Regions from separate parts of the Streptomyces sp. NPDC001493 genome, predicted to be linked through region 1. Evidence: predicted binding sites of a transcription regulator. Region 1 holds the regulator's gene; each other region holds the start of a gene.
The links. Region 1 encodes HrcA, which represses chaperone genes, less so after heat shock. Its sites were predicted from a motif close to TTNGCACTCNGNNNNNCNGAGTGCNAA; they were not measured.
Positions count from the first base shown of each region.

Region 1 (9,848 bases):
CGCGGTGCGCAGCTCGTCGGTGGTGGCGTAGGGCAGGGTCACCCCGTTGCGCCGGGCCAGCGCGAAGGCCAGCTCGGGTTCGAGGGTCCCTTCGATGTGGAGGTGGAGTTCTGCCTTGGGGAGGTGCACGGTGTCTCGCTCACGGAGGGGGGTGGTGACGTGAATCGGTGGTGCTGTGGTGCCGGGGTCGGCACCGGTACTGCGGTGGTGCCGGGTGGGCACCGGTGGGTCGGCGGATCGGTGGATCGGTGGTGCCGGGGTCGGCCGGCACCTGCGGGTGGGTCGGTGGTGCCCGGGTGGGCGCCGGTTCATCGGTGATGTCTCAGTGGTGCCGGGTGGGGACCGGTACCACGGTCAGGTCCTGGGCGACGGTCAGTGCGCCCTCGAACCCGGCGGCGCGGGCCTGGACCTCGAAGAGTTCCGGGTCGTCGTACCGCTGGGAGAAGTGGGTGAGTACGAGGTGGCGTACGCCCGCTTCGGCGGCCACCCGGCCCGCCTGGCCGGCGGTCAGGTGGCCGTGGTCTGTGGCCAGGGCGAGGTCTTCGTCGAGGAAGGTCGATTCGATGACCAGCAGGTCGCAGCCCTCGGCGAGCCTGTACACACCGTCGCACAGCCTGGTGTCCATGACGAACGCGAACCGCTGTCCGGGCCGGTGCTCGGAGACCGCGTCGAGCGGGACGCCGTCGAGGGAGCCCTCGCGCTGGATGCGGCCGACGTCGGGGCCCTGGATGCCGTGGGCGGCGAGGAGCGCGGGGACCATGCGGCGCCCGTCCGGTTCGGTGAGGCGGTAGCCGTACGACTCGACGGGGTGCGAGAGCCGGAACGAGTCCAGGGTGTACGCGTCGGTGGTGGCGAGCACCCCGTCGGCGGCGACCGGGGCCTCGGTGAGCTCGACGGTCTCGCGGTAGGCGGTGGCGTACCGGAGCCGTTCGAAGAAGTGCTGCCCGCTCGCCGGGTAGTGGGCGGTGACGGGGTGCGGGACCCGGTCGAGGTTGATCCGCTGGATCACCCCGGCCAGCCCGAGGGAGTGGTCGCCGTGGAAGTGGGTGACGCAGATCCGGTCGATGTCGTGCGCGGCGACACCGGCCCGCAGCATCTGGCGCTGGGTCCCCTCGCCGGGGTCGAAGAGGATGCCCTGGCCGTCCCAGCGCAACAGGTAGCCGTTGTGGTTGCGGTGGCGGGTGGGGACCTGGCTGGCGGTGCCGAGCACCACCAGCTCACGTGCGGACATGGATGGGCGCTCCGGTCAGCCGGGGGGCCACTGGAGGCCGCGGCCGCCCAGGACGTGCGCGTGCGCGTGGAAGACGGTCTGGCCGGCGCCTGCGCCGGTGTTGAAGACCACGCGGTAGCCGTTGCCGTCGACCTTGTCCTCGGTGGCGACCGCGCCGGCCTCGCGCAGCACGTCGGCGGCGATCTGCGGTTCGGCGGCGGCGAGCGACGCGGCGTCCGGGTAGTGGACCTTCGGGATGACCAGGACGTGGGTCGGTGCCTGCGGGTTGATGTCCCGGAAGGCGACGGTGGTGTCGCTCTCGCGGACGATGGTCGCCGGGACCTCCCCCGAGACGATCTTGCAGAACAGGCAGTCGGACTGCGGCTCTCCCGCCATGGGCCGGCCTCCTCGGTGGGTGGTGGTGACGCTGATGATCCGTTCGGCCCATCGTATCGGGGCGGGGGCCGCCCGCTGCCGGGCGGCACGGGCGTCGGCCGCCCGTACCGAATCAGCCCCAGCGGCCGGTGCGTCCCAGCAGCAGCGCGGTCGCGGCGGTCCCGGCGGTGGAGGTGCGCAGCACGCTGCGGCCCAGCCGGTAGGTACGGGCCCCGGCGGCGGCGAAGGCATCCAGCTCCTGCGGGGAGACCCCGCCCTCGGGGCCGACGACGAGCACGATCTCGCCGGTCGCGGGGAGTTCGGCGGTGGCCAGCGGTTCGCTGTCGCAGTCGCGGTCCTCGTGCAGCACGCCCGCGAAGTCGGCGACGGCCAGCAGGGCCGCGACCTGCTTGGTGGACATCGCCTCGGCGACCTCGGGGAACCGCACCCGGCGGGACTGCTTGCCCGCCTCGCGGGCGGTGGAGCGCCACTTGGCGAGCGACTTGAGCCCCCGGTCGCCCTTCCACTGGGTGATGCAGCGGCCGGCCTGCCAGGGCACGATCGCGTCGACGCCGGTCTCGGTCATCGTCTCGACGGCGACCTCGCCCCGGTCGCCCTTGGGCAGGGCCTGGACGACCGTGATCCGGGGCGCGGGGAGCTCCTCCTCCTGGACCGGCCGCACGGCGACGACCAGCCGGTCCTTGCCCTCGGCCGCGCGTACGACGCCTTCGGCCCAGCGGCCGAGCCCGTCGGTCAGCACGACCTCCTCGCCGGGCTGGAGGCGTTTCACGGAGACGGCGTGCCGTCCCTCGGGGCCCTCCAGCACGAACTCGGGCCCGCTGGGCAGCTTCTCGACGACGAAGACCGGTGCGGTCACTGTTCACTCCTCATGCCGACGGCGCGCTGGGCCGTCTCCGACATTTCCGCCGCGAGCAGTTCGACGAGTTCCCCGGCGGGCAGCTCGCGTGCCATCCGGTGGCCCTGCCCCGCCCAGAGCGCCATGGACTGGGCGTCCCCGGCCCGGGCCGCCGCCTTGCGCAGCCCGGCGGTGACGCGGTGCACCTGGGGGTAGGCGGCGGGGGCGTACGGGTCGTGTTCGCGGACGAAACGGTTTACCAGGCCCCGGGCGGGCCGTCCGGAGAAGGCGCGGGTGAGCGCGGTACGGACGAACATCGGGCTGGTCAGGGCCTGCTTGTGCAGCGGGTGCGCGCCGGACTCCGGGCAGGCGAGGAAGGCGGTGCCCAGCTGGGCGGCGTCGGCACCGGCCGCGAGGACGGCGGCGATCTGCGCGCCGCGCATCAGCCCGCCCGCCGCGACGACCGGCAGCTGGACGGTCTCGCGGACCTGGGTGACGAGGGTGAGCAGCCCGATGCCGGTGTGGTCGGCCCGCGGGTCGTCGTGGTGGGTGGACTGGTGGCCGCCCGCCTCGACACCCTGGGCGCAGACGGCGTCGGCCCCGGCCCACTGGGCGTCGCGCGCCTCCTCGGCGGTGGTGACCGTGACGATCGTGTACGTACCGGCGCGGGCGAAGGCGTCCAGGGTGTCGCGGCTGGGGCAGCCGAAGGTGAAGGAGACCACCGGGACCGGCTCGGCCAGCAGGGCCGCCACCTTGGCGTCGTAACCGTCGGAGCCGTCGTAACCGTCACCGCCGTCGGGGTCGCCGAGCGGGGTGTCGTACGTGATGGCCTCGGCCGCGAGGCGGTCGCGGTACGCCGCGGCGGCGCCGGGGTCGGCGGGCGGGGGCTGCGGCATGAAGAGGTTCACGCCGAAGGGGCCGCCGGTCGCCGCGCGGACCTGGTCGATCTCCTGGCGCATCTCCTCGGCCGACTTGTACCCGGCGGCGAGGAAGCCGAGCCCGCCCGCGTCGGCGACGGCGGCGACGAGCCGGGGGGAGGAGGTCCCGCCCGCCATCGGTGCCTGCACGATCGGATATCGGCAGAGATCGGTCAGGGAGGACATCCCCGCATCGTGCCATGTCCGGTCCACCGTGCCGAATCCGTACGACGTGCCACGTCCGGTCCGCCGTGCCGCATCCGTACGACGTGCCAGATCCGGTCCGCCGTGCCGCAGCCGTACGCGGTCGTCCGGTCCGGCGCCCTGCGTGGTGGCCGGACACACGCGCACCGCCCGCCGGGACGGATCCCGGCGGGCGGTGCGGATGTGTACGTACGGAGCCGTACGGGCCTCAGCGGCCGTTGAAGGCGTCCTTCAGACGGGAGAAGAGACCCTGCTGTCCGGGCTGGAACTGCCCGGTGGGCCGCTCCTCGCCGCGCAGCTTGGCCAGCTCGCGCAGCAGGCGTTCCTGCTCCGCGTCGAGCTTGCTGGGGGTCAGCACCTCGACGTGCACGATCAGGTCGCCCCGGCCGCCGCCGCGCAGATGCGTGATGCCGCGTCCGTGCAGCGGGACCGACTGGCCGGACTGGGTGCCGGGCCTGATGTCGATCTCCTCCACGCCGTCGAGCGTCTCCAGCGGCACCTTGGTGCCGAGCGCGCCCGCCGTCATGGGGATGGTGACCGTGCAGTGCAGGTCGTCGCCGCGCCGCTGGAACGTCGGGTGCGAGACCTCGTGGATCTCGACGTAGAGGTCACCGGCGGGACCGCCGCCGGGGCCGACCTCGCCCTCGCCGGCCAGCTGGATGCGGGTCCCGTTGTCGACACCCGCGGGGATCTTGACCGTGAGGGTGCGCCGCGAGCGGACGCGGCCGTCGCCGGCGCACTCCGGGCAGGGGGTCGGCACGACGGTGCCGAAGCCCTGGCACTGCGGGCAGGGCCGCGAGGTCATGACCTGGCCGAGGAAGGACCGGGTGACCTGGGACACCTCACCGCGGCCGCGGCACATGTCGCAGGTCTGGGCCGAGGTGCCGGGGGCCGCGCCCTCGCCGCTGCACGTGGTGCAGACGACGGCGGTGTCGACCTGGATGTCCTTGGTGGTTCCGAAGGCCGCCTCGGCGAGGTCGATCTCCAGCCGGATCATGGCGTCCTGGCCGCGCCGCGTGCGCGAACGGGGTCCGCGCTGCGACGCCGTGCCGAAGAAGGCGTCCATGATGTCGGAGAAGTTGCCGAAGCCGCCGGCGCCGAAGCCGCCCGCGCCGCCGCCGCCCGAGGCCGACAGCGGGTCCCCGCCCAGGTCGTAGACCTGCTTCTTCTGGGCGTCGGAGAGCACCTCGTAAGCGGCGTTGATCTCCTTGAACCGCTCCTGGGTCTTCGGGTCGGGGTTGACATCCGGGTGCAGCTCGCGGGCGAGCCGACGGAATGCCTTCTTGATCTCGTCCTGCGACGCGTCGCGCCGTACGCCGAGCACGGCGTAGTAATCGGTGGCCACTTACGACTCCGCCAGGATCTGTCCGACGTAACGTGCCACTGCGCGTACCGCTCCCATCGTTCCGGGGTAGTCCATGCGGGTCGGTCCGACCACGCCGAGTTTGGCGACTGCCTCGTCGCCCGAACCGTAGCCGACCGTGACGACGGACGTGGAGGTGAGGCCCTCGTGGGCGTTCTCGTGCCCGATCCGTACGGTCATGCCCGAGTCCGTGGCCTCACCGAGCAGCTTCAGCAGGACGACCTGCTCCTCCAGCGCTTCCAGCACGGGCCGGATCACCAGGGGGAAGTCGTGCCCGAAGCGGGTGAGGTTGGAGGTGCCGCCGATCATCAGCCGCTCCTCCGTCTCCTCGACCAACGTTTCGAGGAGAGTGGAAAGGACCGTGGAAACCGTCCCGCGGTCCTCGTTCTCGAAGGATTCCGGCAGGTCCTGCACGAGCTGGGGGACGTCGCTGAAGCGGCGTCCCACGACCCTGCTGTTGAGCCGGGCCCGCAGATCGGCGAGAGGGGTCTCGCCGAACGGCGCGGGGCAGTCGATCATACGCTGTTCGACCCGGCCCGTGTCGGTGATCAGGACCAGCATCAGCCGGGCCGGCGACAGGGCCAGCAGCTCCACGTGACGCACCGTGGAGCGGGTCAGCGAGGGGTACTGGACGATGGCGACCTGCCGGGTCAGCTGCGCGAGCAGCCGTACCGTGCGGGCCACGACGTCGTCGAGGTCGACCGCGCAGTCCAGGAAGTTGTGGATCGCCCGGCGCTCCGGCGACGACAGGGGCTTGACGCCCGCGAGCCGGTCGACGAAGAGGCGGTATCCCTTGTCCGTGGGGATGCGCCCGGCGCTGGTGTGGGGCTGGGCGATGAAGCCCTCGTCCTCCAGCACCGCCATGTCGTTGCGGACGGTGGCCGGGGAGACCCCGAGCCGGTGCCGCTCCGTGAGCGCCTTGGAGCCGACCGGCTCCTCGGTGCCGACGTAGTCCTGGACGATGGCGCGCAGCACTTCAAGTCTGCGTTCGCTGAGCATCGCGCACACCTCCAGCTGTCGGTCGTGGTGGCTTCTGCCTGGCACTCTGTGCGTCTGAGTGCCAGCTTTCCCCCGGCCAGTGTACGGGGGTGGGGAGGGCACCGGGCAAGGGCGACCGGCCGCGGTCCGCGAGACCGCGCAGGTCGATGCGGATAGCGTCTCCTCATGGACCTCTCTTGGGAAGAGCTGGGCTGGGAGCGGTTGGGCCACGGGGTGGGCCGCCGACGGCTTCCCGGCTGGGACGCGACCGCCGCCCTGGTCGCCGGTACGGACCGGGCGCTGGTGGTGGACACCGGGGCGAGCCTGCGCGAGGGCGTCGGGCTGCGGACCGAGGCGCAGCGGCTGCTGGGCCGCAGAGTGACCCATGTCGCACTGAGCCATCCCCACTTCGACCATGTCTTCGGCACCGCGGCCTTCGCGGGCACGGAGGTGTTCGGGGCGTACGGGGCGGCGGCGCGGATGCGGCGGTCGGTGGACGAGATGCACGCCGACGCGGTGCGCAACGGTCTGCCCGAGCACGACGCGGCGGAGGCGGTGGACGCGCTGGTGTTCCCCGGCCGTGAGGTGTGCCACCGCTGGACGCTCGACCTGGGCGGCGGGCGCGAGGTGGTGCTCGCCAATGTGGGGCCGGGCCATACGGGGCACGATCTGGCGGTCCTGGTGCCCGGGGCCGGTTCCTCGGGGGCGCCCGCGGTGGTGCTCTGCGGGGACCTGATCGAGGAGTCCGGTGAGCCGCAGACGGGCCCGGACTCGGTGCCCGCCCGCTGGCCCGCCGCCCTGGACCGGCTCCTGGCGCTGGGCGGCGAGGACGCGGTGTACGTACCGGGGCACGGGGCGGCGGTGGACGCGGCGTTCGTGCGGGCGCAGCGGGAGCTGCTGGCGGGGCGCTTCGGCGTGTGAAGCGCGTGAAGGCGTAAAGGCGTGAAGCACATGAAGCTCATGAAGGCGTGAAGGCCGTCCGCCGGGGCGGGCGGTCCCCCGCGCGGGACGGCGGCCGAATTATCGTCGTGCCATGCGCAGTTACCAGCCGGACCTGACCCCGCCGTGGAAGAGGTCCGCCCCCGTGCCCGAGGTGCCCGCCGATCCGGATCTGGTCGTGGAGGAGGTGTCCACCGGCTTCTGCGGTGCGGTGATCCGCTGCGAGAAGTCCGCCCAGGGGCCGGTGGTGACGCTGGAGGACCGGTTCGGCAAGCACCGGGTGTTCCCGATGGAGCCGCGCGGCTTCCTGCTGGAGGGGCGGGTGGTGACGCTGGTGCGCCCGTCGTCCGGCGGTCCGGTGGTTCCGGCGCGTACGGCCTCCGGGTCGGTGGCGGTGCCGGGTGCGCGGGCGCGGGTGGCGCGGGCCGGGCGGATCTACGTGGAGGGCCGGCACGACGCGGAGCTGATCGAGCGGGTGTGGGGCGACGACCTGCGGATCGAGGGGGTGGTCGTGGAGTACCTGGAGGGCATCGACGACCTCCCGGCGATCGTGCGGGAGTTCGGTCCTGGGCCGGACGCGCGGCTCGGGGTGCTGGTGGACCATCTCGTACCGGGTTCCAAGGAGTCCCGGATCGCGGCCGAGGTGTCCGATCCGCACCTGCTGGTGGTGGGGCACCCCTTCATCGACGTCTGGGAGGCCGTGAAGCCCGCCTCGGTGGGGATCGCCGGATGGCCGTCCGTACCGCGCGGGCAGGACTGGAAGACCGGGGTGTGCCGGGCGCTGGGGTGGCCGGAGAACACCGGTGCGGCCTGGCAGCACATTCTGTCGGGGGTCCGCTCGTACAAGGATCTTGAGCCGCAACTCCTGGGCCGGGTCGAGGAACTGATCGACTTCGTCACGCTTCCGGGGTGACACCCGGATCCCCTCGCGGCGCCGCCGGGACGCGTCGTGTGCGGCAAGCCCGCGGGCCCGGCGCCGAAACTGGCCCCCGGGGCTCCGCACGCCGTGACCCCGCGTCCCGGCCCTGGCCCTGCTCGTGCCCTCGGCCCTGCTCGTCGCCTCGGCCCTGCTCGTGCCCTCGGCCCTGCTCGTGCCCTCGGCCCTGCTCGTGCCCTCGGCCCGGCTCGTGGCCTCGGCCTCAGTCGACCAGGTCGCGGACGACCGCGTCGGCGAGCAGGCGCCCGCGCAGGGTGAGGACCGCGCGGCCCTCCTCGTACGGTCCCGGCTCCAGCAGGCCCTCGCCGAGGACCCGGCGGGAGGCGGCGAGGCCGTCCGGCTTGAGGAGGGAGAGCGGGCAGCCCTCGCGCAGCCGGAGCTCCAGCAGGACGCGCTCGACGCGGCGGTCCTCGGCGGAGAGGATCTCCCGGCCCGCGCCGGGCGAGCGGCCCTCGGAGAGCGCCTGGGCGTACGCCCCCGGGTGCTTCACGTTCCACCAGCGCACCCCGCCGACGTGGCTGTGCGCGCCGGGTCCGGCACCCCACCAGTCGGCGCCGCGCCAGTACAGCTCGTTGTGCAGGCAGCGTCCCTCGGGGGTCCGGGCCCAGTTCGACACCTCGTACCAGGAGAACCCGGCGGCGGCCATCGCCTCGTCGGCGATGAGGTAACGGTCGGCGTGCACGTCGTCGTCGGTCATCGGGACCTCGCCGCGCCGGATGCGGCGGGCCAGCTGGGTGCCCTCCTCCACGATCAGCGCGTACGCCGAGACGTGGTCGGGTCCGGCGCCGATCGCCGCGTCCAGGGAGGCCCGCCAGTCGTCGTCGGACTCGCCGGGGGTGCCGTAGATCAGGTCCAGGTTGACGTGGTCGAACCCGGCTTCCCTCGCCTCGGCCACACAGGCCTCGGGGCGGCCCGGGGTGTGGGTGCGGTCCAGGATCTTCAGCACGTGCTGCCTGGCGCTCTGCATGCCGAAGGAGATCCGGTTGAAGCCGCCCGCGCGCAGCTCCGCCAGATAGGCCGGGTTCACCGACTCCGGGTTGGCCTCGGTGGTGATCTCCGCGTCCGGGGCGAGCCCGAACTCGTCGCGGATCGCCGCGAGCATCCGGACCAGGTCGGCGGCGGCCAGCAGGGTGGGCGTGCCGCCGCCGACGAAGACCGTGCGCACCGGGCGCGGGTCGTCGCCGAGGACCTTGCGGGCCTGGCGGACCTCCTCGACGAGGTGGGCGGCGTAGTTGTCGCGGGAGGCCAGGGCGCCGCCGGAACCGCGCAGCTCGGTGGCGGTGTAGGTGTTGAAGTCGCAGTAGCCGCAGCGGGTCGCGCAGTACGGGACGTGCAGGTAGAAGCCGAGGGGGCGGTCGGCGGCGCCTTCCAGGGCGTGGCGGGGCAGCGCCCCGTCGTCGGGCACGGGCTCACCATCGGGCAGTACGGAAGGCATACCGTCCATTGTCGCTCGCCGCCGGAGTGGCCCCGGCCACACGCGTCCCGCCCGGTGTCAGGCTCCCGCCTGGAGGCGGAGGCCGGCGAGCGTCAGCTCCAGCCCGGCGAGGAACTGCTCCTTGTCGTCGTGCCCGTCGAACTCGTCGACGATGTCGTGCACGAAGGGGAACTGCTCGGGGTCGAGGCCGCGCCACATGCTGGCGTAGCGGCCGAGGAACTCGTCGCGGCCCACGGATCCGTCGACCACCTCGCGGGGCGGTTCCTGCCCCATGTCGGCGGCGCTGCCGACGACGACGCCCACGACCGCCGAGACGGCGTGGAACCGCTGCTTCGGCGTGAGGTCGAGCCGGAGGGTGCGCTGCCCGAGCTCCTCGTAGAGCCGCAGCGAGTTGCCCCGGGAGCTGAGGTTCTGCATGAAGTGCCCGCCCAGCCAGGGCCGGTCGACGATCGCGTCGAAGAGCGTGACGGCCATCACGCGCAGGTCGTCGATGGGGTCGCCGCTGCTCGCCTGTCCCTCGACCGCGGTCAGCACCCCGCCGAGCACGTGGTCGATGGCCCGGTCGAGCAGCTCGTCCTTGCCGGAGACGTACCAGTAGATGCTGCCGACGCCGGTGCCGAGCCTGGCGGCGAGG
Region 1 covers NZ_JBSFHV010000004.1:176,555-186,402, forward strand. The annotation lists gene ACWCWD_RS08525 (adenosine deaminase) at 1-129, opposite strand, end outside; gene ACWCWD_RS08530 (ribonuclease Z) at 323-1,231, opposite strand; gene ACWCWD_RS08535 (histidine triad nucleotide-binding protein) at 1,247-1,606, opposite strand; gene ACWCWD_RS08540 (16S rRNA (uracil(1498)-N(3))-methyltransferase) at 1,719-2,462, opposite strand; gene ACWCWD_RS08545 (nitronate monooxygenase) at 2,459-3,544, opposite strand; gene dnaJ (molecular chaperone DnaJ) at 3,771-4,907, opposite strand; gene hrcA (heat-inducible transcriptional repressor HrcA) at 4,908-5,924, opposite strand; gene ACWCWD_RS08560 (MBL fold metallo-hydrolase) at 6,090-6,824, shown strand; gene ACWCWD_RS08565 (DUF3097 domain-containing protein) at 6,937-7,755, shown strand; gene hemW (radical SAM family heme chaperone HemW) at 7,982-9,214, opposite strand; gene ACWCWD_RS08575 (TetR/AcrR family transcriptional regulator) at 9,272-9,848, opposite strand, start outside.

Region 2 (9,848 bases), on a different contig from region 1:
CGGCTCCCGCCCCGGCCGTTCCACGCGCTGCGCGCGGGCGCTCAGCTCCCGCGCGGCCTCCAGCGCCCGTGCGGCGGTGCCCTGCTGGAGGCGGCTCTGCGGGGCGGCCCGCAGCCGGTCGGCGAAACGGTCCACGGCAGTGATCAAGGGGGTTGTATCAAGCACTCCGCGACCCTACGCGCCCCGCACCCGCCCCGGCACACGCCCCGGCACATGCGGACGGCCCGCAGGCGGTGCCTGCGGGCCGTCCGTGGATCGGCGCGACGGGAGTCGGCGGTACGGGATCAGTCGTCGCCGCTGAGGATCGCGACGAGGCGCAGCATCTCCAGGTAGATCCAGACCAGGGTCACGGTGAGGCCGAAGGCGGCCGTCCATGCCTCCTCGCGCGGAGCGCCGTACGCGATGCCGTCCTCGACCACCTTGAAGTCCAGGGCGAGGACGCAGGCGCCGATCACGATGGCGACGATGCCGAAGACGACACCGAGCGCGCCGCTGCGGAAGCCGAGGCCGTCGCCGCCGCCGAAGACGGCGAAGAGGGCGTTGACGAGCATCAGCAGCACGAAGCCGATCAGGGCGGCCATGACGAAGCCGTAGAAGCGGCGGGTCACCCGGATGAGGCCGGTCCGGTACGCGAGCAGGACGCCGCCGAAGACGGCCATGGTGCCGAGCACGGCCTGCATGGCGGCGCCGGGGCTGACGTAGGCGTCGACGACGTTGCTGACGACGCCGAGGAAGATGCCCTCGAACGCCGCGTAGGCCAGGATCAGCGGCGGGGACGGCTTGCGCTTGAACGAGTTGACCATCGACAGGACGAAGCCGATGATCGCGGCTCCGGCGGCGATGCCGTAGGACGTGCCGAGGTTCTCGGTGTCGATCGGCAGGAGCCACCAGGCGAGCACGGCGCCGACGACGACCGTGCCGAGCGTCATCGCGGTGCGGCTGACGACGTCGTCGATGGTCATCGCACCGGAACGGACTCCGGGCGGCGTCTGCTGTGCGTAGGGGTTGGTGGCGTACGGATGGGCGGTGCCCTGCGCGTAGGGGTTCTCACCCGTGACGGTGGCCCCGGCCTGCGGCGCCGCGTACCCCGCGGTACCGCTGTCGCGGCTGAACCCACGTCGCGAGAAGACCGGGTTGCTGCTCCTCATCTCACTCCTCCATGGCCACACAGCGTGGCCTTGCGACAAGAGTAATGGGTAGGCAAAGGATGCACCCTCGTGCCGAGGGAGGATCTTTACGGCTTCGGAACGCCGCGTCACCCTCCTCCCCGCACCGCGCCCTCCGCCCCCGCCGTCCCTCTGTCCGTTCCCGTTTTCCGGTCCCCTGCCCGGAAAGCGCCGGGACAACCCGTTCCGGGGAGGTCGTGGCGCACGCGGTGTTGACGTCCGGTGCCGGAGGGGCGGCACCCGCCCCGGGTGCCGTACGTCAACCGGCCGCCCACCGCGCGCACCGGCGGCGGCGGCCCGCGCACCGGCGACGGTGGGACGGGTGCGCGGGGAGCGGGGCGGGACCACTAACGTGCCGCGCATGACGACTGCACTGATTACCGGCGCGACGGCGGGCATCGGCGCCGCGTTCGCGCGGCGGCTCGCGGGACAGGGGCACAACCTCGTGCTGGTCGCCCGGGACACCGAGCGGCTGCGGGACCAGGCCACCGAACTGCACGACCGGCACGGCATCGAGGCCACGGTGCTCACCGCCGACCTCTCCCGGGACGCCGGGATCGCGGCCGTCGAGGAACGCCTCCGCGACCGCGGCCATCCGGTCGAACTCCTCGTCAACAACGCGGGCTTCGGCAACAAGGGGCGCTATCTGGAGGTGCCGCTCGACGACGAGCTGGCGATGCTGAAGGTGCACTGCGAGGCGGTGCTGCGGCTGACCTCGGCGGCGGCGGCCGGGATGCGCGAGCGCGGCCGGGGCGGGATCGTCAACGTCGCCTCGGTCGCGGCGTTCGTCCCCCGCGGTACGTACGGGGCGTCGAAGGCGTGGGTCGTCCAGTTCACCCAGGGCGCCGCCAAGGACCTGGCCGGGTCCGGGGTGCGGCTGATGGCGCTCTGCCCCGGCTTCGTACGGACGGAGTTCCACCAGCGGGCCGGGATGGGCACCGGGAACATCCCCGGCTGGATGTGGCTGGACGTCGACAGACTGGTGACCGCCGCCCTGGCCGACCTGGCGCGCGGCCGGACGGTGTCGGTGCCGGACGCCCGGTACAAGGCGCTGATGGGGCTGGTGAAGGTGACCCCGCGCAGTCTGCTGGGCGAGATGACCTCGCGGACGGGACGCAAGTACGGCCCGAAGTGAGGATCCGGACCCGGGCGGGACGCCGGCCCCGGTCGGGCCGGGACGCGGCGAAGCCGGTGCCCCCGCGACGGGGGCACCGGCTTCGTGCCGCTCACCGGCCCGGGGGCCGGTGAGCGGGGCGGTACTAGTGGGAGTGACCGTGGCCGTGACCGGCCTCGGCCTCTTCCTCGGCCGGCTTCTCGACGACCAGGGTCTCGGTCGTGAGCAGCAGCGACGCGATGGACGCGGCGTTCTCCAGGGCGGAGCGGGTGACCTTGACCGGGTCGATGACGCCGGCCTTGATCAGGTCGCCGTACTCGCCGGTGGCGGCGTTGAAGCCCTGGCCCTTGTCGAGGTCCGAGACCTTCGAGGTGATGACGTAACCCTCGAGGCCGGCGTTCTCGGCGATCCAGCGCAGCGGCTCGACGGCGGCGCGGCGCACGACCGCGACACCGGTGGCCTCGTCGCCGGTCTTGCCGAGGTTGCCCTCCAGGACCTTGACGGCGTGGACGAGGGAAGAGCCACCACCGGAGACGATGCCCTCCTCGACCGCGGCGCGGGTCGCGGAGATGGCGTCCTCCAGACGGTGCTTCTTCTCCTTGAGCTCGACCTCGGTGGCGGCACCGACGCGGATCACGCACACGCCGCCGGCTAGCTTCGCGAGGCGCTCCTGGAGCTTCTCGCGGTCCCAGTCGGAGTCCGTGTTCTCGATCTCGGCCTTGATCTGGTTGACGCGGCCCTTGACGTCACCGGCGTCGCCGCCGCCGTCGACGATGGTCGTGTCGTCCTTGGAGACGGTCACGCGGCGGGCGGTGCCCAGCACGTCCAGACCGGCCTGGTCGAGCTTGAGGCCGACCTCCTCGGCGATGACGGTCGCACCCGTGAGGGTGGCGATGTCGCCGAGCATGGCCTTGCGGCGGTCACCGAAGCCCGGGGCCTTCACCGCGACGGCGTTGAAGGTGCCACGGATCTTGTTGACGACGAGGGTGGAGAGCGCCTCGCCCTCGACGTCCTCGGCGATGATCAGCAGGGGCTTCGAGCCGCCGGCCTGGATGACCTTCTCCAGCAGCGGGAGCAGCTCCTGGATCGAGCCGATCTTGCCCTGGTGGATCAGGATGTACGGGTCGTCGAGGACGGCCTCCATACGCTCCTGGTCGGTCACCATGTACGGGGACAGGTAGCCCTTGTCGAAGGCCATGCCCTCGGTGAACTCGAGGTCCAGACCGAAGGTGTTGGACTCCTCGACGGTGATGACACCGTCCTTGCCGACCTTGTCCATCGCGTCCGCGATGAGCTCGCCGACCTGCGGGTCCTGCGCGGAGAGCGCGGCCACGGCGGCGATGTCGGACTTGTCCTCGATCGGACGGGCGGTCGCGAGGAGCTCCTCGGACACGGCCTTGACCGCGGCGTCGATGCCCTTCTTCAGGGCGGCCGGGGAGGCACCCGCGGCGACGTTGCGCAGACCCTCGCGGACGAGCGCCTGGGCGAGGACGGTGGCGGTGGTGGTGCCGTCACCGGCGACGTCGTTGGTCTTGGTGGCGACCTCCTTCACCAGCTGGGCACCGAGGTTCTCGAACGGGTCGTCGAGCTCGACCTCGCGCGCGATGGTGACACCGTCGTTGGTGATGGTGGGCGCGCCGAACTTCTTGTCGATGACGACGTTGCGGCCCTTGGGGCCGATCGTCACCTTGACCGTGTCGGCAAGCTTGTTGACGCCGCGCTCAAGGGCGCGACGGGCGTCCTCGTCGAACTTCAGAATCTTCGCCATGGGCTGTTTTCCCTCTCGAACGAACTGCGCCCCTCGCCACCCGGCTTGTTATTTCGCAGGGGGCCAGGGGCGCAGAACACACAGCAAATGTGGGTGAATTACTTCTCGATGATCGCGAGGACGTCGCGGGCCGAGAGGACGAGGTACTCCTCGCCGTTGTACTTCACCTCGGTGCCGCCGTACTTGCTGTACAGGACGACATCGCCGGTCTTGACGTCGAGCGGAAGGCGCTCGCCGTTCTCGAAGCGGCCCGGGCCCACGGCCAGGACGACGCCCTCCTGGGGCTTCTCCTTGGCGGTGTCCGGAATGACCAGGCCGGAAGCCGTGGTCTGCTCGGCGTCGAGCGGCTGGACCACAATGCGGTCCTCGAGCGGCTTGATCGCAACCTTGGAGCTGGTGGTCGACACGATCCGGTCTCCCCCTTCGGAGATCTCACGGGGTTTAACAGTCTTGGGTCGCGCCGGGCCGGATCCGTCGTCGCGGGTGCCGGACCTGCCCTGTCGCGCGGTACTGCTGGCACTCTCCAGGGGGGAGTGCCAGCACCGAGACTATGACCGCGATTAGCACTCGGTCAAGCGGAGTGCCAATTCAGTACCCGTGCGTGGCGCCGCCCGCCCGCCGGGGCGGGCCGTCCGGGCGGCGGCGCGGCCGGGGACGCGCCCCCGACGCCGCGCCGGCCGGTCCCCCCGGGAGTCCGCGGGGACAACGCCGGGGCGGTACGCGGCGTTCCGGGCCGTGGCCTGCCGGACACCGCCCGGGGGTCAGACGTAGTCGTCCAGCCGGGCGACCGCGTACCCCTTCTCCGTGATGACCTTCATGACGTTGCGGACCATGTCGGCCATGGTCCCCTTCCACTGCGCGGGGCCCTGGAAGTGGGTGAGGACGATGTCGCCGGGGTGCAGGTCCCGGTCCCACTCCCGCCAGTCCATGTGGTCGGGGAACGCCTCTTCCGCCCACAGCGGCACGGCCTTGATCCCGCAGGACTTGGCGACGACGAGGGTGTCGCGGTTGTAGTTGCCGTACGGCGGGCGGAAGAGCACCGGCCGCTTGCCGAAGTGCTTCTCGATCCGGTCCTGCTGGTCGCAGATCTCCTTCTTCTGCTCGGCGTAGGAGAGCCCGGGCAGGTAGGGGTGGGTGAGGGTGTGGTTGTTGAGGGCGACGCCCTTCTTCTGCATCCCGGCGAAGTAGCCGTAGTCCTCGCTCGCGAGGTAGTCGCTGAGGAAGGCGGTGTACGGGATCTTCAGCTCGTCCATCATCCGGATGAACTCGGGATCCTTCTCGGCACCGTCGTCGATGGTGAGGAAGACGATCCGCTGGTCGGTGGGGACGGTCGTGAAGACCTGCGGCAGGTCCTCGCCGTCGTCGACCTCGAACCCCTCGCGGCTGGTGATCTCCGGCTTCTCGGCGGGCGGCGCCGGGGCGAGCAGCGGGACCTCGGCCAGCCCCCACTTCTTCGCGACGGCGACCCGCTGCGCCTGGCGCCGCTTCAGCTGTTCGGCGTACGAGACGAGGGCGCTGACCGGGCCGGCCTGCGGGGCGGCTCCGGCCGCCGGGCGGCCGCCCGCGCCCGCCGCGCCCTGGTGGGTCTGCTGGTCGGTCCCGGAGGGGCTCCGGCCGCATCCGGCGGCGAGGGCGGCGCCCAGCAGGGCCGTCAGGACGACCGTGCCGGATCTGCGCCACTTCACTGTGTTTTTTTCCTTTTGTCGTACTAGTTGCATGGCGCCGCATCCTGCCAGCCCGTCCCCCGGCCCCCCGGCCCGACACCGCCGCCCGTCCGGCCGCGTCCCCCGCCTGGCGCACAGCCCCGGCGGGACCGGAACCCGGGGACGCCGGGGGACGCCGCGGGACGCCGGGGGACGCCGCGGGACGCCGGGGGCACGGCCCGGGGCGGCCGGCGCCGCCCGCCCGACGGGAACGGCCGGACACGGCCTGGCCCACAAGCCGGACACGGCCTGGCCCACAATGGGACGGGTGAACGCACCTCTCCCCGCCGGTGACGGCCCCGCCGACCCGCTCGCCTCCTTCGCCGCCCTGCGTACGCCCGAGGGCGCCGCCCTCCTGGACGAGCTGCGGGACCACGACCCGGCGCGCGAACTGGCCACCGCCACCCGGCTGCGCCGCGACCACGCCCCGGACCTGGTCTCGGCCGCGCTGGGGCAGGCCAGGCTCCGGCAGCGGGCGGTGGCGAAGTTCGGCGCCGAGGACGCGTACCGGATGTTCTTCACGCCCGACGGCGTCGAGCAGGCGACCCGTACCTCCGTCGCCACGTACCGCGCCGGACGGTTCGCGGCGCTGGGCGGGGTGCGGCGGGTGGCGGACCTGTGCTGCGGCATCGGCGGCGACGCGATCGCGCTGGCGCGGGCGGGCATCGAGGTGCTGGCCGTCGACCGCGACCCGCTCACCGCCGAGGTGGCCCGCGCCAACGCCGAGGCGCTCGGCCTCGGCGGGCTGATCGAGGTCCGGTGCGCCGACGTGACCGGCATCGACACCGCCGGGTACGACGCCGTCTTCGTCGACCCGGCCCGGCGCGGCGGGCGCGGCCGGATCTTCGACCCGGAGGCGTACTCGCCGCCGCTCTCCTGGGCCACCGCCGCCGCGCTGAAGGCCCCGCGCGCGGCCCTGAAGATCGCGCCGGGCATCCCGCACGAGGCGATCGGCCCGGAGGCCGAGGCCGAGTGGATCTCGGACGGCGGGGACGTGAAGGAGGCGGTGCTCTGGTACGGCGAGGGCTTCGAGGCCGGTTCCTACCGGGCGACCCTGCTGCCGTCCGGCGCCACCCTCGCCACCCGCTCCCCGCTGCCGGCCCCGCCGGTGGGCCCGGTCGGCCGCTATCTGTACGAGCCGGACGGCGCGGTGATCCGCGCCAGCCTGGTCGCCGACATCGTGGCCCGGTGCGGCGGGCGGCTGATCGACGAGACGATCGCCTACGTCACCAGCGACGAGCCGTACTCCTCCCCGTACACCTCCGCGTACGAGATCACCGACCGGCTGCCGTTCAACATGAAGCGGCTGAAGGCGCTGCTGCGGGAGCGGGAGGTCGGGGTGCTGACGGTGAAGAAGCGCGGTTCGGCGGTGGAGCCGGAGGAGGTACGCCGCCGGATGAAGCTCGCGGGGCCGAACTCCGCGACGGTCCTGCTGACCCGGGTCGCCGGCGCCCCGACCATGCTGGTCGGCCGGCCCTTCCGCCCGGCCGGCTGATCAGCCCGCCGCCGGGGCGGTCCGGCGGGACCCGCCGTGCCCGAGCACCCGCACCACCCAGCGGCGGTGCGAGACCGCGGTGACCGCGCCGGTCAGCCCGGTGATCCACGCGCAGAGGCCGACCCCCATGCCGAGGACCACCAGGCCGTACGGGTCCTCGCCCGGCGTGGCCGCCGCCGGGACGGCGAAGCAGGCGAAGAGGCCCACGGCACCCAGGGCGTACGACACCAGCAGCCAGGCGAGTCCGAGGCCGGGCATCCGCAGCGGCGGGTCCCGGTCGGGGTCGTGGTCGAGCGCGCCCCAGCCGGCCAGCAGCGCGCGGACCTTGCGGGCCCGCGCGATGTCGAGGCCGAGGAAGACGGCCGCCGGTACGAGCACGGCGATGCCGACGAAGAGGACGACGACCGCGATCAGGTCGGAGATCGGGTCGAGGGACTCCTCGAAGAAGACCATCGCCGTACCGACGAGCGCCCAGCCGAGGGCGGCGAGTCCGCCCCAGGTCAGCAGCAGGGCGAGCCGTCCGCCGCCGACGTGCAGCCGCACCAGCCCGCCGAGGACCTGGGCCCGGTCGGCGCGCAGGGAGGCACGGTCCGGCCAGGACCGGATCTCCACGGGCGGCGGGGGCGGGGGCAGCGGGGCTCGGGAAGGCATGGCCTCGACCCTACCGACCGTGCGGGCTCCCCCGCCGGAGGACTCCCGCCGCCGGAGGTATCCCGCCGCACCACCCACGTCCGGCGTCGCGCACGCTGCGGGCGCGGCCAACCCCTGCCGGATAAAGTGCCGTTCGTTCGTCTCAGGCACGCTCGACCGGGGGGTTCCACAGCCATGGGCCAGCAACAGCAGGACGGCACAGGGGTGTTCCGCCCCCTGGAGGAGAACGACCCGCGCACGGTGGCCGGTTACCGGCTGACCGCGCGGCTGGGTTCCGGCGGCATGGGCAAGGTCTACCTCTCGTACACACCGGGTGGCCGGCCGGTGGCCGTCAAGGTGATCCGGCCGGACTTCGCCGAGGACCCCGAGTTCCGGCGGCGCTTCCAGCAGGAGGTGGCGGCGGCCCAGCGGGTGCAGGGGCTCTACACCGCGCCGGTCATCGACAGCGACACGGACGGCCGCCACCCGTGGCTGGCGACCGCCTACGTGCCGGGTCCCTCGCTCGCCCAGGCGGTCACCGAGCACGGTCCGCTGCCGGTCCCGACGGTGCTGCTGACCGTCGCGGGCATGGCGGAGGCGCTGCAGGTCATCCACGGGGCGGGCATCGTCCACCGCGACCTCAAGCCGTCCAACGTGCTGCTCGCGGCGGACGGGCCGCGGGTCATCGACTTCGGCATCGCCCGCGCCGCCGACGCGACCTCGCTCACCGGCAGCGGGGTCGCCGTCGGCACCCCGTCCTTCATGGCCCCGGAGCAGGCGGCCGGGCGGCCGGTCACCCCGGCGACCGACATCTTCGCGCTCGGCCAGGTCGCGGTGTTCGCGTCGACCGGGGTGCCCGCGTTCGGCGAGGGCACCTCGCACGGGGTGCTGTACCGGATCGTGCACGAGGAGCCCGTACTGGACGGCGTGCCCGACCGGCTGCGGGAGCTGGTCACCCGCTGCCTGGCGAAGGACCCGGCGGACCGGCCGTCGGTCGCCGAGGTCGTCGCGCTCTGCCGGAGCGCGAGCGGCGAGACCCAGCTGCGCCGGCCGGAGGAGTGGCTGCCGGTCGCGGTGGCCGCCGACATCACGGGCCGTACGGCGGCCCCGGCCCCGGACCGTACGCCCCCGCCGCCGGCCGCCCCGCCGGCCGTGCCCGCCGCGCACCCCGCCCACGCCCCGACCGCCCCGGCGCACGCCCCGGCCGCCGCCGCCCCGCCGGGTGTGCCCGGCGTGTTCGGTGCTCCGGTGGCTCCGGTGCCCGGCTCGTACGGTCCGGTGCCGCCCGGCTCGTACGGCCGTCCGCCGCAGGGTGGCCCGTACCCGGCACCCGCAGCCCAGGGGACGGCCGCCCCGGCGCCCGCTTCCCCGGGGCCCGGGAAGCGGGGCGGCCGGACGGTCGCGCTGGCGGTGGCCGCCGCGCTGGTCGTCGGGCTCGGCGGCGGGGCTGCCGCGTACCGGTTCCTGGACGGCGGGAGCGGCTCCACCGGTGCGAGCGGCTCCCGCCAGGGGCAGGACCGGGCGACCGGGAGCCCGCAGGCCGCCCAGGATGCCGCTCCGACGGCGGACCCGGCCTCCGGCCACGGGACACCGTCCGGCCCGGCGTCACCGGGTGCGGGCGGGGCGGCGGCGCACGATCCGGAGCCGGTCTCCTACCAGGGGATCGACCTCACCGGCGGGTACCACCTGTCGCTGGCGGACGGCACCGACAGCCCGGTGAACGGGTCGAGCGGCGATTTCGCCTACAGCTACGTCAGCGACGCGATACGGACCACGGGGTCGATGGTGCTGCTCGACCCGGGCCAGCAGGGGAGCCTCGACGTCTGCCGGTCCGAGACGCGCTTCACCGACCGGATCGACCTCGCCCGGCTGGTGAAGGGGACGCAGATCTGCGTCCGCACCGAGGCCGGGCATCTGGGGCTGATCGTGGTGCGGGCGCTGCCCTCGGAGACCGCCGCCGCCCACTACATGA
Region 2 covers NZ_JBSFHV010000015.1:10,065-19,912, forward strand. The annotation lists gene ACWCWD_RS21340 (hypothetical protein) at 1-165, opposite strand, end outside; gene ACWCWD_RS21345 (Bax inhibitor-1/YccA family protein) at 285-1,148, opposite strand; gene ACWCWD_RS21350 (SDR family NAD(P)-dependent oxidoreductase) at 1,528-2,301, shown strand; gene groL (chaperonin GroEL) at 2,426-4,048, opposite strand; gene groES (co-chaperone GroES) at 4,147-4,455, opposite strand; gene ACWCWD_RS21365 (polysaccharide deacetylase family protein) at 4,810-5,766, opposite strand; gene ACWCWD_RS21370 (THUMP-like domain-containing protein) at 6,011-7,246, shown strand; gene ACWCWD_RS21375 (hypothetical protein) at 7,247-7,897, opposite strand; gene ACWCWD_RS21380 (serine/threonine-protein kinase) at 8,072-9,848, shown strand, end outside.
Region 2: the regulator HrcA is predicted to act here: its motif matches at 4,609-4,635, upstream of groES (co-chaperone GroES).

Region 3 (9,848 bases), on a different contig from region 1:
GTGTGCAGCGGCGGCACCGAGGTGCCCGAGCTGGCCTCCCGCGCCGACCTGATCGTGCCGGGCCCGGCACAGGTCGCTGCGCTGCTGGCGGCCGTGGCCGGAAACATCTGAGCGTCGGGGGGACCGCGGGACCTCACCCCTCCCGCAGTGCCTCCAGCTGCTGGAGGAACCACGCCTGCGGCGGCAGCGCGGTCGCGGCCTCCGCGAGGCGCGCGGACCGCTCGGCGCGCTCGGTCCCGTCCATGGTCAGCGCCTCGTGCAGGGCCTCGGCGGTGGCGCTCACGTCGTACGGGTTCACCACCAGCGCGTCGGCGCCCAGCTCCTCGTATGCCCCGGCCTCGCGGGAGAGCACCAGGGCGACCCCGTGGTCCGAGACGACCGGGACCTCCTTGGCGACCAGGTTCATGCCGTCCCGGATGGGGTTGACCAGCGCCACGTCGGCGAGCCGGTAGGCGGCGAGCGAGCGGGCGAAGTCGTCCTTCACGTGCAGGACGACCGGGGTCCAGGTGTCGGTGCCGTACGACTTGTTGATCTCGTCGGCGAGCTCCTGGACGGCGGACGTGTACTCGCGGTAGACCGCCAGGTCCTGGCGGGAGGGGTAGGCGAAGGCGATGTGCACGACGCGTTCGCGCCACTCGGGGTGGTTGTCGAGGAGGGTGCGGTAGGCGTGCAGCCCGCGCACGATGTTCTTGGACAGCTCGGTCCGGTCGACCCGGACGATCGTCTTCCGGCTGCCGTCGCCGCCGATCTGCTCGCGCAGCGCGGCCATCCGCTCGTCCACGTCCGGCTCGTGCGAGCGGGCGAGCAGGAAGTCGCCGTCCGCGCCGAGGCCGTGCACGCCGATGCGGGTCCCGCTGGTGCCGCCGAGGATCTCGGTGCAGCAGCCGATGAACGCGTCGGCCCAGCGGCGGGTGAGGAAGGCCGCCCGGTCGGCGCCGAGGATGCCGCGCAGCAGCTGTTCGCCGATGTCGTCGGGGAGCAGCCGGAAGTAGTCCACCGGCGCCCACGGGGTGTGCGAGAAGTGGCCGATGCGCAGGTCGGCGCGGAGTTCGCGGAGCATCCCGGGGACCAGCGCGAGGTGGTAGTCCTGCACCAGCACGGCGGCGCCCTCGCCCGCCTCCTCGGCCAGCGCCTCGGCGAAGGCCCGGTTGTACGTCTCGTACGCGGCCCACTGACGCCGGAACTCGTCGTCGAAGACCGGCTCGACGGGGGTCTGGTAGAGCAGGTGGTGGACGAACCAGAGCACGGAGTTGGCGATGCCGTTGTACGCGTCGGCGTGCACGGAGGCGTCGATGTCGAGCATCCGGACGCCCTCTTCGCCGACGCCGCGCCGGACCGCCTCGCGGTCGCCGTCGCCGAGTGCGGCGCAGACCCACACCTTGTCGTCGACGGCGCTCAGCCCGGAGACGAGCCCGCCTCCGCCCCGGCGTGCGTCGAGGGAACCGTCCTCGTTCAGCGTGTACGACACGGGGCCGCGGTTGGACGCGACGAGGACCTGGGCGGCGTGCTCGGAGACCATGTAGCGGAACCTAGCCCGATACGTAACCCCCCAAACGTGTTCGAGGCCGGGGCGGGGTCGGGCGCCGGGGCGTGCCGTGTGCTCGGCGAGGGGGCGGGTCGGGCCGCACGTCTCGCGGTGCACCGGCGCGAGGCCGGGACCGGTCGGGCCGCGTCTCGTGCCGTGTCGGGTCCGTGCACCCGACGCGAGGCCGGCCCCGGTCAGGCGGCGCGTCTCGCGGTGTACTCGGGGATCTCCCGGACCGGCGGCCGTTCCTCGGTGTCCACCGCGTAGGTGCGTGGCCGGAAACCGTCCTCGTCGCGTTCGAACTGGGTGAGCACCGGGCGCACCAGGTGCCCCCGGGAGAGCCGCAGCTGCGCGGTGCGGTAGATCGCGGCGGCCATCCGCCCCAGCGCCTGCCCGTCCTGGTGGCGGTGGCGGCGGACCCCGACGTCCACCTGGGCCAGGGCGTCGAGCCCCACGGTGTGCAGCGCGTCCACCAGGAGCCCCAGTTCCACGCCGTAGCCGACCGGGAACGCGAGCTGTTCCAGGAGCGGGCGCCGGACCGCGTACTCGCCGCCCAGTGGCTGGACGAAGCCGGCCAGTTTCGGCCAGTGCAGATTGAGCAGCGGGCGGGCGACCAGTTCGGTGACGCGGCCGCCCTGCGCGGGGGGACCGGCGGGGGCGTGGCCGTCCGCGGTCTCCAGCGGCCGGTCGTACATCGCCTTGACGAACTGGATGCCCGGGTCGGTGAGCAGCGGGCCGATGATGCCGGAGACGAAGTCGGCGGAGAAGTCCTTGAGGTCGGCGTCGACGAAGCAGACGATGTCGCCGCTGGTCACGAAGAGCGACCGCCAGAGCACCTCGCCCTTGCCGGGGACGGCGGGTATCCGGGGGAGGATGGAGTCCCGGTGCACCACCCGGGCTCCGGCCGCGCGGGCGACGGCGGAGGTGGCGTCGGTGGAGCCGGAGTCGATCACCACGAGTTCATCGATGAGCGGGACCTTCTCCATCAGCTCGCGGCGGATGGTCCGGACGATGTCGCCGACCGTCGCCTCCTCGTTCAGCGCGGGCAGGACGACGCTCACCGAGGAGCCCCGCGGGCTCCGGTCCCTGGCGGCCAGGAGACGGTCCAGCGGGCGGTCGGAGGCTGCCCAGGAACGGCGGTTCAGCCAGCTGTCGACCTCTTCCAGCACGGGCGATACTCCCTGTATGTGATCCATCTCGCGGTTCGGACTACTACCTCAACCGTCGGGTGCTTCAGTTACAGTCTTGAACAACGCTCACTGCCTTCGCATGTCGGGGTCGGAGGGCGGACAAACGCCTGGATCGCACGATCCAGTGCCATAGCGCTCATCCAGAGGGACTGAGGGAACGGCCCGTTGAAGTCCCGGCAACCCTCCCGCCGGCCGCGAGGCCACGGTGGGGAAGGTGCCAATTCCGTCTTGCGGCGAAATGCGTCGCAAGGAAGATGAGGAGAAAGGGCCTCCGCCATCATGGCTGTTCAGACCGTTGCAGCGAGTTCCGGCACGTCCGTGGACCTCGGTCCCGCCAGTGCGCTTTCCTGCCGCGAGTGCGGCGAACGCTTCGAACTCGGTCCCATTTTCGCCTGCGCGTCCTGTTTCGGGCCGCTCGAAGTGGCGTACGACCTGCCGAGCGGCTCCCCCGAAGAGCTGAAGAAGCGCATCGAAGCCGGCCCGAACAACATCTGGCGCTACGCGCCGCTGCTGCCGGTGCCCGCCGATGTCGCCGACAAGCCCAACATGAACCCCGGCTTCACCAAGCTGGTCAAGGCCGACAACCTCGCCCGTGAGCTGGGCATCACCGGCGGCCTGTACGTCAAGGACGACTCCGGCAACCCGACGCACTCCTTCAAGGACCGCGTCGTCGCGATCGCCGTCGAGGCAGCCCGCGCCTTCGGTTTCACCACCCTTTCCTGCTCCTCCACCGGCAACCTCGCCGGCGCGGTCGGTGCCGCCGCCGCGCGGGCCGGCTTCCGCTCCTGCGTGTTCATCCCGCACGACCTGGAAGAGGGCAAGGTCGTCATGGCCGCGGTGTACGGCGGCGAACTCGTCGGCATCGAGGGCAACTACGACGACGTGAACCGGTTCTGCTCCGAGCTCATCGGCGACCCGCTGGGCGAGGGCTGGGGCTTCGTCAACGTCAACCTCCGCCCGTACTACGGCGAGGGCTCGAAGACCCTCGCGTACGAGATCTGCGAGCAGCTCGGCTGGCAGCTCCCGGACCAGCTGGTCATCCCGATCGCGTCCGGCTCCCAGCTCACCAAGATCGACAAGGGACTTCAGGAGCTGATCAAGCTCGGTCTCGTCGAGGACAAGCCGTACAAGATCTTCGGTGCCCAGGCCGAGGGCTGCTCCCCGGTCTCCACCGCCTTCAAGGCCGGCCACGACGTGGTCCGCCCGCAGAAGCCGAACACGATCGCCAAGTCGCTCGCGATCGGCAACCCGGCCGACGGCCCGTACGTCCTGGACATCGCCCGCCGCACCGGCGGCGCGGTGGAGGACGTCGACGACGAGCAGGTCGTCGACGCGATCAAGCTGCTCGCCCGCACCGAGGGCATCTTCGCGGAGACCGCGGGCGGCGTGACCGTCGGCGTGACGCAGAAGCTGATCGAGGCCGGCCTGCTCGACCCGACCCTGACCACCGTCGTCCTGAACACCGGTGACGGCCTGAAGACCCTGGACGCCGTCTCCCCGACGACCGGCCTGTCGGCGACCATCCGCCCGAGCCTGGACGCGTTCCGCGACGCGGGCCTCGCGGCCCACTGACCACCCGAGAACCGAGGAAGGCAATCCCCATGAGCGTCAAGGTCCGCATCCCCACCATCCTGCGCACGTACACCGGCGGCCAGGCCGAGGTCTCGGCCGAGGGCACCGTCCTCTCCGAGGTCATCGAGTCCCTGGAGAAGGACCACCCGGGCATCGCCGCGCGCGTCCTGGACGACCAGGGCAAGCTGCGCCGCTTCGTCAACGTGTACGTCAACGACGACGACGTCCGCTTCGAGGGCGGCCTCCAGGCGGCCACGCCGGACGGCGCCGGCGTCTCGATCATCCCCGCCGTCGCCGGCGGCTGCTGACCCCGACGGCCGGTCCGGGACCCCGTCGTCCGGCGGGGTCCCCGACCGCCGTTCCGCAGCGCACCGTTGCCCCCTTCGCGTACGACGCGGAGGGGGCAATTCCGTAGGGTTGAGCGCGGTACAGTTGGGGAAGCCCCCTCCGCCGCCCGTGTCGGGCGGGTGTGAGATCGCGCCGACGCGCGACAAGATGTAGCCAAAGTCCGGAAGCCCTCTGTGCCTTAAGTGGCCTTTGTCTGGCCCGACTTGCCCAAAATTCTCAACAAATCCTCATGTTCGGGCGTTCCGCCGCGACCAGAATTCTCGTCCGATTGACCTGTTGCAGAGGGCAGTTGGGCAGATACATTCGGCCGCGGTCGACGCGTTCCGGCGCACGCACCCTCTCCTGTCGGAGGGTGAGTTCTGACCCGGGTCCGCGAAGTGCGGTCCTGTGCAGGGGCCAGAAATAGGGGAGTTAGGCATGGCTCAGGGCACCGTCAAGTGGTTCAACGCGGAGAAGGGGTACGGCTTCATCGCGGTCGACGGTGGTGCGGATGTTTTCGTCCACTACAGCGCGATCCAGATGGACGGATACCGCACCCTCGAAGAGGGTCAGCGAGTTGAATTCGAGATCTCGCAGGGCCAGAAGGGGCCGCAGGCGGACATGGTCAAGCTCGCCGTGGGCTGAGATCGGACGCGGTCGGCAACGACACTTCTCACGCACGCAGGGCCCGTCCCCGTCAGGGGTACGGGCCCTGCGCGCGTTCGCGTTCCGCGGGGCCCGGAAGGGCCCGTGGGGGCCCGGAGGTTGCCCGCGGAGCGCCTGCGACTCGCCTGCGGGGCGGCCCGGGCTTGTCCCCAGGACGAGGAGGACGCTTGCACTCGCAGGGGTCGAGTGCTAATCATTGGCGTTAGCACTCTCCAGGTGAGAGTGACAGAAACTTGGACCGGGCCGGTGAGGCCCGCAGGCGCGGCGGGGCAAGGAACCGCCGGGCACGCAGGCCGTCCGTCGCGGGCGCCTCTCGGTCCGGAGCAATCCACCCCTGTCCGGGAGGACCACTTCACATGGCCAAGATCATCGCGTTCGACGAGGAGGCACGGCGCGGTCTCGAGCGCGGGATGAACCAGCTCGCCGACGCCGTCAAGGTCACCCTCGGCCCCAAGGGCCGTAACGTCGTCCTCGAGAAGAAGTGGGGCGCGCCCACGATCACCAACGATGGTGTTTCCATCGCCAAGGAGATCGAGCTCGAGGACCCGTACGAGAAGATCGGTGCGGAGCTGGTCAAGGAGGTCGCCAAGAAGACGGACGACGTCGCCGGCGACGGTACGACCACCGCCACCGTTCTCGCCCAGGCGCTCGTCCGCGAGGGTCTGCGCAACGTCGCCGCCGGTGCCAACCCGATGGCCCTCAAGCGGGGCATCGAGAAGGCCGTCGAGGCCGTCTCCGCCGCTCTGCTGGAGCAGGCCAAGGACGTGGAGACCAAGGAGCAGATCGCTTCGACCGCCTCCATCTCCGCCGCCGACACCGAGATCGGCGCCAAGATCGCCGAGGCGATGGACAAGGTCGGCAAGGAAGGCGTCATCACCGTCGAGGAGTCCCAGACCTTCGGTCTGGAGCTGGAACTCACCGAGGGTATGCGCTTCGACAAGGGCTACATCTCGGCGTACTTCGCGACCGACATGGAGCGTATGGAGACGTCCTTCGACGACCCGTACATCCTCATCGTCAACTCGAAGATCTCCAACGTGAAGGACCTCCTTCCGCTGCTGGAGAAGGTCATGCAGTCGGGCAAGCCGCTGCTGATCATCGCCGAGGACGTCGAGGGCGAGGCCCTGTCGACCCTGGTCGTCAACAAGATCCGTGGCACCTTCAAGTCCGTCGCCGTCAAGGCCCCGGGCTTCGGTGACCGCCGCAAGGCCATGCTCGGCGACATCGCCATCCTCACCGGTGGCACCGTCATCTCCGAGGAGGTCGGCCTCAAGCTGGAGAACGCGGGTCTCGACCTGCTGGGCTCCGCGCGCAAGGTCGTCATCACCAAGGACGAGACGACGATCGTCGACGGCGCCGGTGAGAGCGACCAGGTCCAGGGTCGCGTCAACCAGATCCGTGCCGAGATCGAGAACTCCGACTCGGACTACGACCGCGAGAAGCTCCAGGAGCGTCTGGCGAAGCTGGCCGGCGGCGTGGCCGTCATCAAGGCCGGTGCCGCCACCGAGGTCGAGCTCAAGGAGCGCAAGCACCGCATCGAGGACGCGGTGCGCAACGCCAAGGCCGCCGTCGAGGAGGGCATCGTCGCCGGTGGTGGCGTGGCTCTGCTCCAGGCGTCCGCCGTCTTCGACAAGCTCGACCTGACGGGCGACGAGGCCACCGGCGCCAACGCCGTCAAGCTCGCGCTGGAGGCCCCGCTCAAGCAGATCGCCGTCAACGGTGGTCTCGAGGGTGGCGTCGTCGTGGAGAAGGTCCGCAACCTGCCGATCGGTCACGGCCTCAACGCCGCGACCGGCGAGTACGTCGACATGATCGCCGAGGGCATTCTCGACCCGGCGAAGGTCACGCGCTCCGCTCTGCAGAACGCCGCCTCCATCGCCGCGCTCTTCCTCACCACCGAGGCCGTCATCGCCGACAAGCCCGAGAAGGCCGGCGCGGCCGCCCCGGGTGGCATGCCGGGCGGTGACATGGACTTCTGATCCCCTTCAGGGATCGGTGGTTCCACCCCCGCAGCGTCCAGCTGTAGCTTCGGCCCCCAGGATTCGTCCTGGGGGCCGAAGTGTTTCCGCGGGCGCCCCGGAGGCCGGGCCGGGGGTGCAGGGCGGTCCGGGCGTACAGGGCTGTCCGGTCGGGCCGGGCGTTCAGGGCTGTCCGGTCGGGCCGGGTGCCCCGGAGGCCGGTCCGGTCCGGTCAGGCCGGGCGGACCGAGTGGTACGCCTCGATGGCGTCCCGCTGGTACGCGGCGAGGCCCGGCGCGATGGCCTCGTACGCCGCGCGCCACTGCGGGTTCTCCACGCAGGAGCGCCCGATGGCGAGGTGCTCGTCGGCGGTGACGGGGCGCAGCTCGGTCAGCGCCCGGTACCGCGCGTCCACGTGCTCCCGCACGGGCGCCGAGTCGGCGGGCAGGCCCGCGGCCAGGAACTCGGCGAGCCGGATCATCTGCGCCGTACGTTCCCGCTGCCCGGCCGCGATCTCGTCCCCGGTCAGGCCGGAGGTGTGCCGCTCGACCGCTTCGGCGTGCTCCGGGAAGTCCCGCAGGCTCTCCCCGTACTGCTCGGGGCGCACGCCCTCGAAGAGGTTCTCGGGCCGGTTGATGCTGGTCATGGTGGTGCCGTCCTCTCGGGAGAGTTCCAGCTCGCGGATGGTGCGGTGGACGGCCGCGGCCAGGGTGCCGAGGCGGTCGCGTTCGGCGAGCAGCCGACGGTGGTGGCCGCGCAGGGCCGCCAGTTCGTCGACCTGTTCGGCCAGGATGCGGCCGATCTCGGGCAGCCCGACGCCGAGGCTCCGCAGCACGAGGATCTGCTGCAGCCGCAGCAGTTGGCGTTCCTCGTAGACGCGGTGCCCGTTCGAGCCGATGCCGGCGGGCGGCAGCAGCCCGATCTCGTCGTAGTGACGCAGGGTCCGTGCGGTCACCCCGGACATCCGGGCGACCTCCGCGATGGGCCAGGCCATGGCCGTCTCCTTCACGTGCCGCATGTTCACGTGCCGCATGTTCACGTGCCGCATGTTCACGTGCCGCATGTTCGCGTGCCGCTTGTTCGCGTGCCCTCGTTCGCGTACCAGGAGCTGGAAACGAATGCTCGGTACGGGGGTCGATTCGCCTTGCCCCGTACGGGTCCGGGTTCTTCCGGCCCTGAGAAGGACGGTAGAAGCTGCCGCAGCGGCAACCGCAAGCCCGTGATGCGTTCTTCTGCCGGGGCGCCGGGCGAGGGTCCGCGGAGGGGATGCGGCGCGGGTGCCACCGAGGCGGTCACCGAGGGGGCGCTACTCCGCGTCCAGCGCCGACAGGTGGCGGGTGAAGTCGTCCACGAGCCGCCCCAGCAGCCGTCCCAGCTCCCGCCGGTCCCGGTCGGACCAGTCGGCGAGCGCTCCGCCGAACCAGCCGAGGATGGTCCGCATGTAGCGTTCGGCGCCCGCCGCGCCTTCCGGGGTCGGCTCGATGAGCCGGGCGCGCTGGTCCTCGGGGTCGGTGACGCGGCGGACCAGTCCGCGCTTCTCCAGCCCGTTGACCTGACGCGTGACGTGCGGCCCGACCACCTGCATGCGCGCGGCGATCTCGCCGATGCGCAGCGGGGTCCCGGCCATGTGCAGGGTGACCAGGACGGACATCGACGGCCGCTCCAGGGCGAGTCCGGCGGTCTCCATGGCGTGCTCGGGCAGCCGCCCCTTGTTGAGCGTGTTGCTGAGCTGAGCCATGCGCGGCAGCATCTCGGCCACGAGATCGAACGCCGCGTCGGAACCGCCTTCGGGGTCGTCGCGGTCTGCCGCGTGCGGCTCCTGGGCGCTCATGCCACTCCTTTGGATACCTAAGTTAGGTATATAGTTGGGTTCGCGGCATCGCTCCACGGGCTTCTCGCGCCCGCAAAAAAGATACCTAAGTTACGTAGATGGTGAGAGTCTGCGTGCCTGTCGAGAGGGGACACCTCATGACCAGCACCTACGGTACGGAATCCGGTCGCGGTACGGCCGCCGGTACGGGCACCACCGCGCCCCGCCCGCGCAGCGTCCTGATCTCCGGCGCCAGCATCGCGGGCCCCGCGCTGGCCTACTGGCTCCACCGGTACGGCTTCGCGGTCACGGTGGTCGAGAAGGCGGACGCGGTACGCGGCGGCGGCTACCCCATCGACATCCGGGGCACCGCCCTGGCGGTCGTGGAGCGGATGGGGCTGCTGCCCCGGCTGTGGGACGCGCACGTGGACAGCCGGCAGGTGTCGTTCCTGGACCCGGACGGTTCGGTACGGGCCGCACTCCGGCCGGAGACCATGACCGGCGGGGTGGACGGCCGGGACGTGGAGGTACGCCGGGGCGACCTGGCCGACCTCCTGTACGGCCTCGTCCGCGACGACGTCGAGTTCCTCTTCGGCGACTCGATCGCGACGCTGGACGACCGGGGCGACGGGGCCGACGGGGGCGTGGACGTGGTGTTCCGCGGCGGGTCCCGGCGCACGTTCGACCTGGTCGTGGGGGCGGACGGCATCCACTCGCACACCCGGGGGCTGGTGATGGGGCCCGAGGAGCGGTACCACCGCTCCCTCGGCCAGAGCTTCGCCGGTTTCACCCTGCCCAAC
Region 3 covers NZ_JBSFHV010000027.1:61,435-71,282, forward strand. The annotation lists gene otsB (trehalose-phosphatase) at 1-111, shown strand, start outside; gene ACWCWD_RS30410 (alpha,alpha-trehalose-phosphate synthase (UDP-forming)) at 134-1,519, opposite strand; gene ACWCWD_RS30415 (glucosyl-3-phosphoglycerate synthase) at 1,720-2,694, opposite strand; SAM riboswitch class I at 2,849-2,976, shown strand; gene thrC (threonine synthase) at 2,995-4,287, shown strand; gene ACWCWD_RS30425 (MoaD/ThiS family protein) at 4,317-4,595, shown strand; gene ACWCWD_RS30430 (cold-shock protein) at 5,053-5,259, shown strand; gene groL (chaperonin GroEL) at 5,637-7,259, shown strand; gene ACWCWD_RS30440 (MerR family transcriptional regulator) at 7,471-8,232, opposite strand; gene ACWCWD_RS30445 (MarR family winged helix-turn-helix transcriptional regulator) at 8,545-9,069, opposite strand; gene ACWCWD_RS30450 (FAD-dependent monooxygenase) at 9,207-9,848, shown strand, end outside.
Region 3: the regulator HrcA is predicted to act here: its motif matches at 5,447-5,473, upstream of groL (chaperonin GroEL).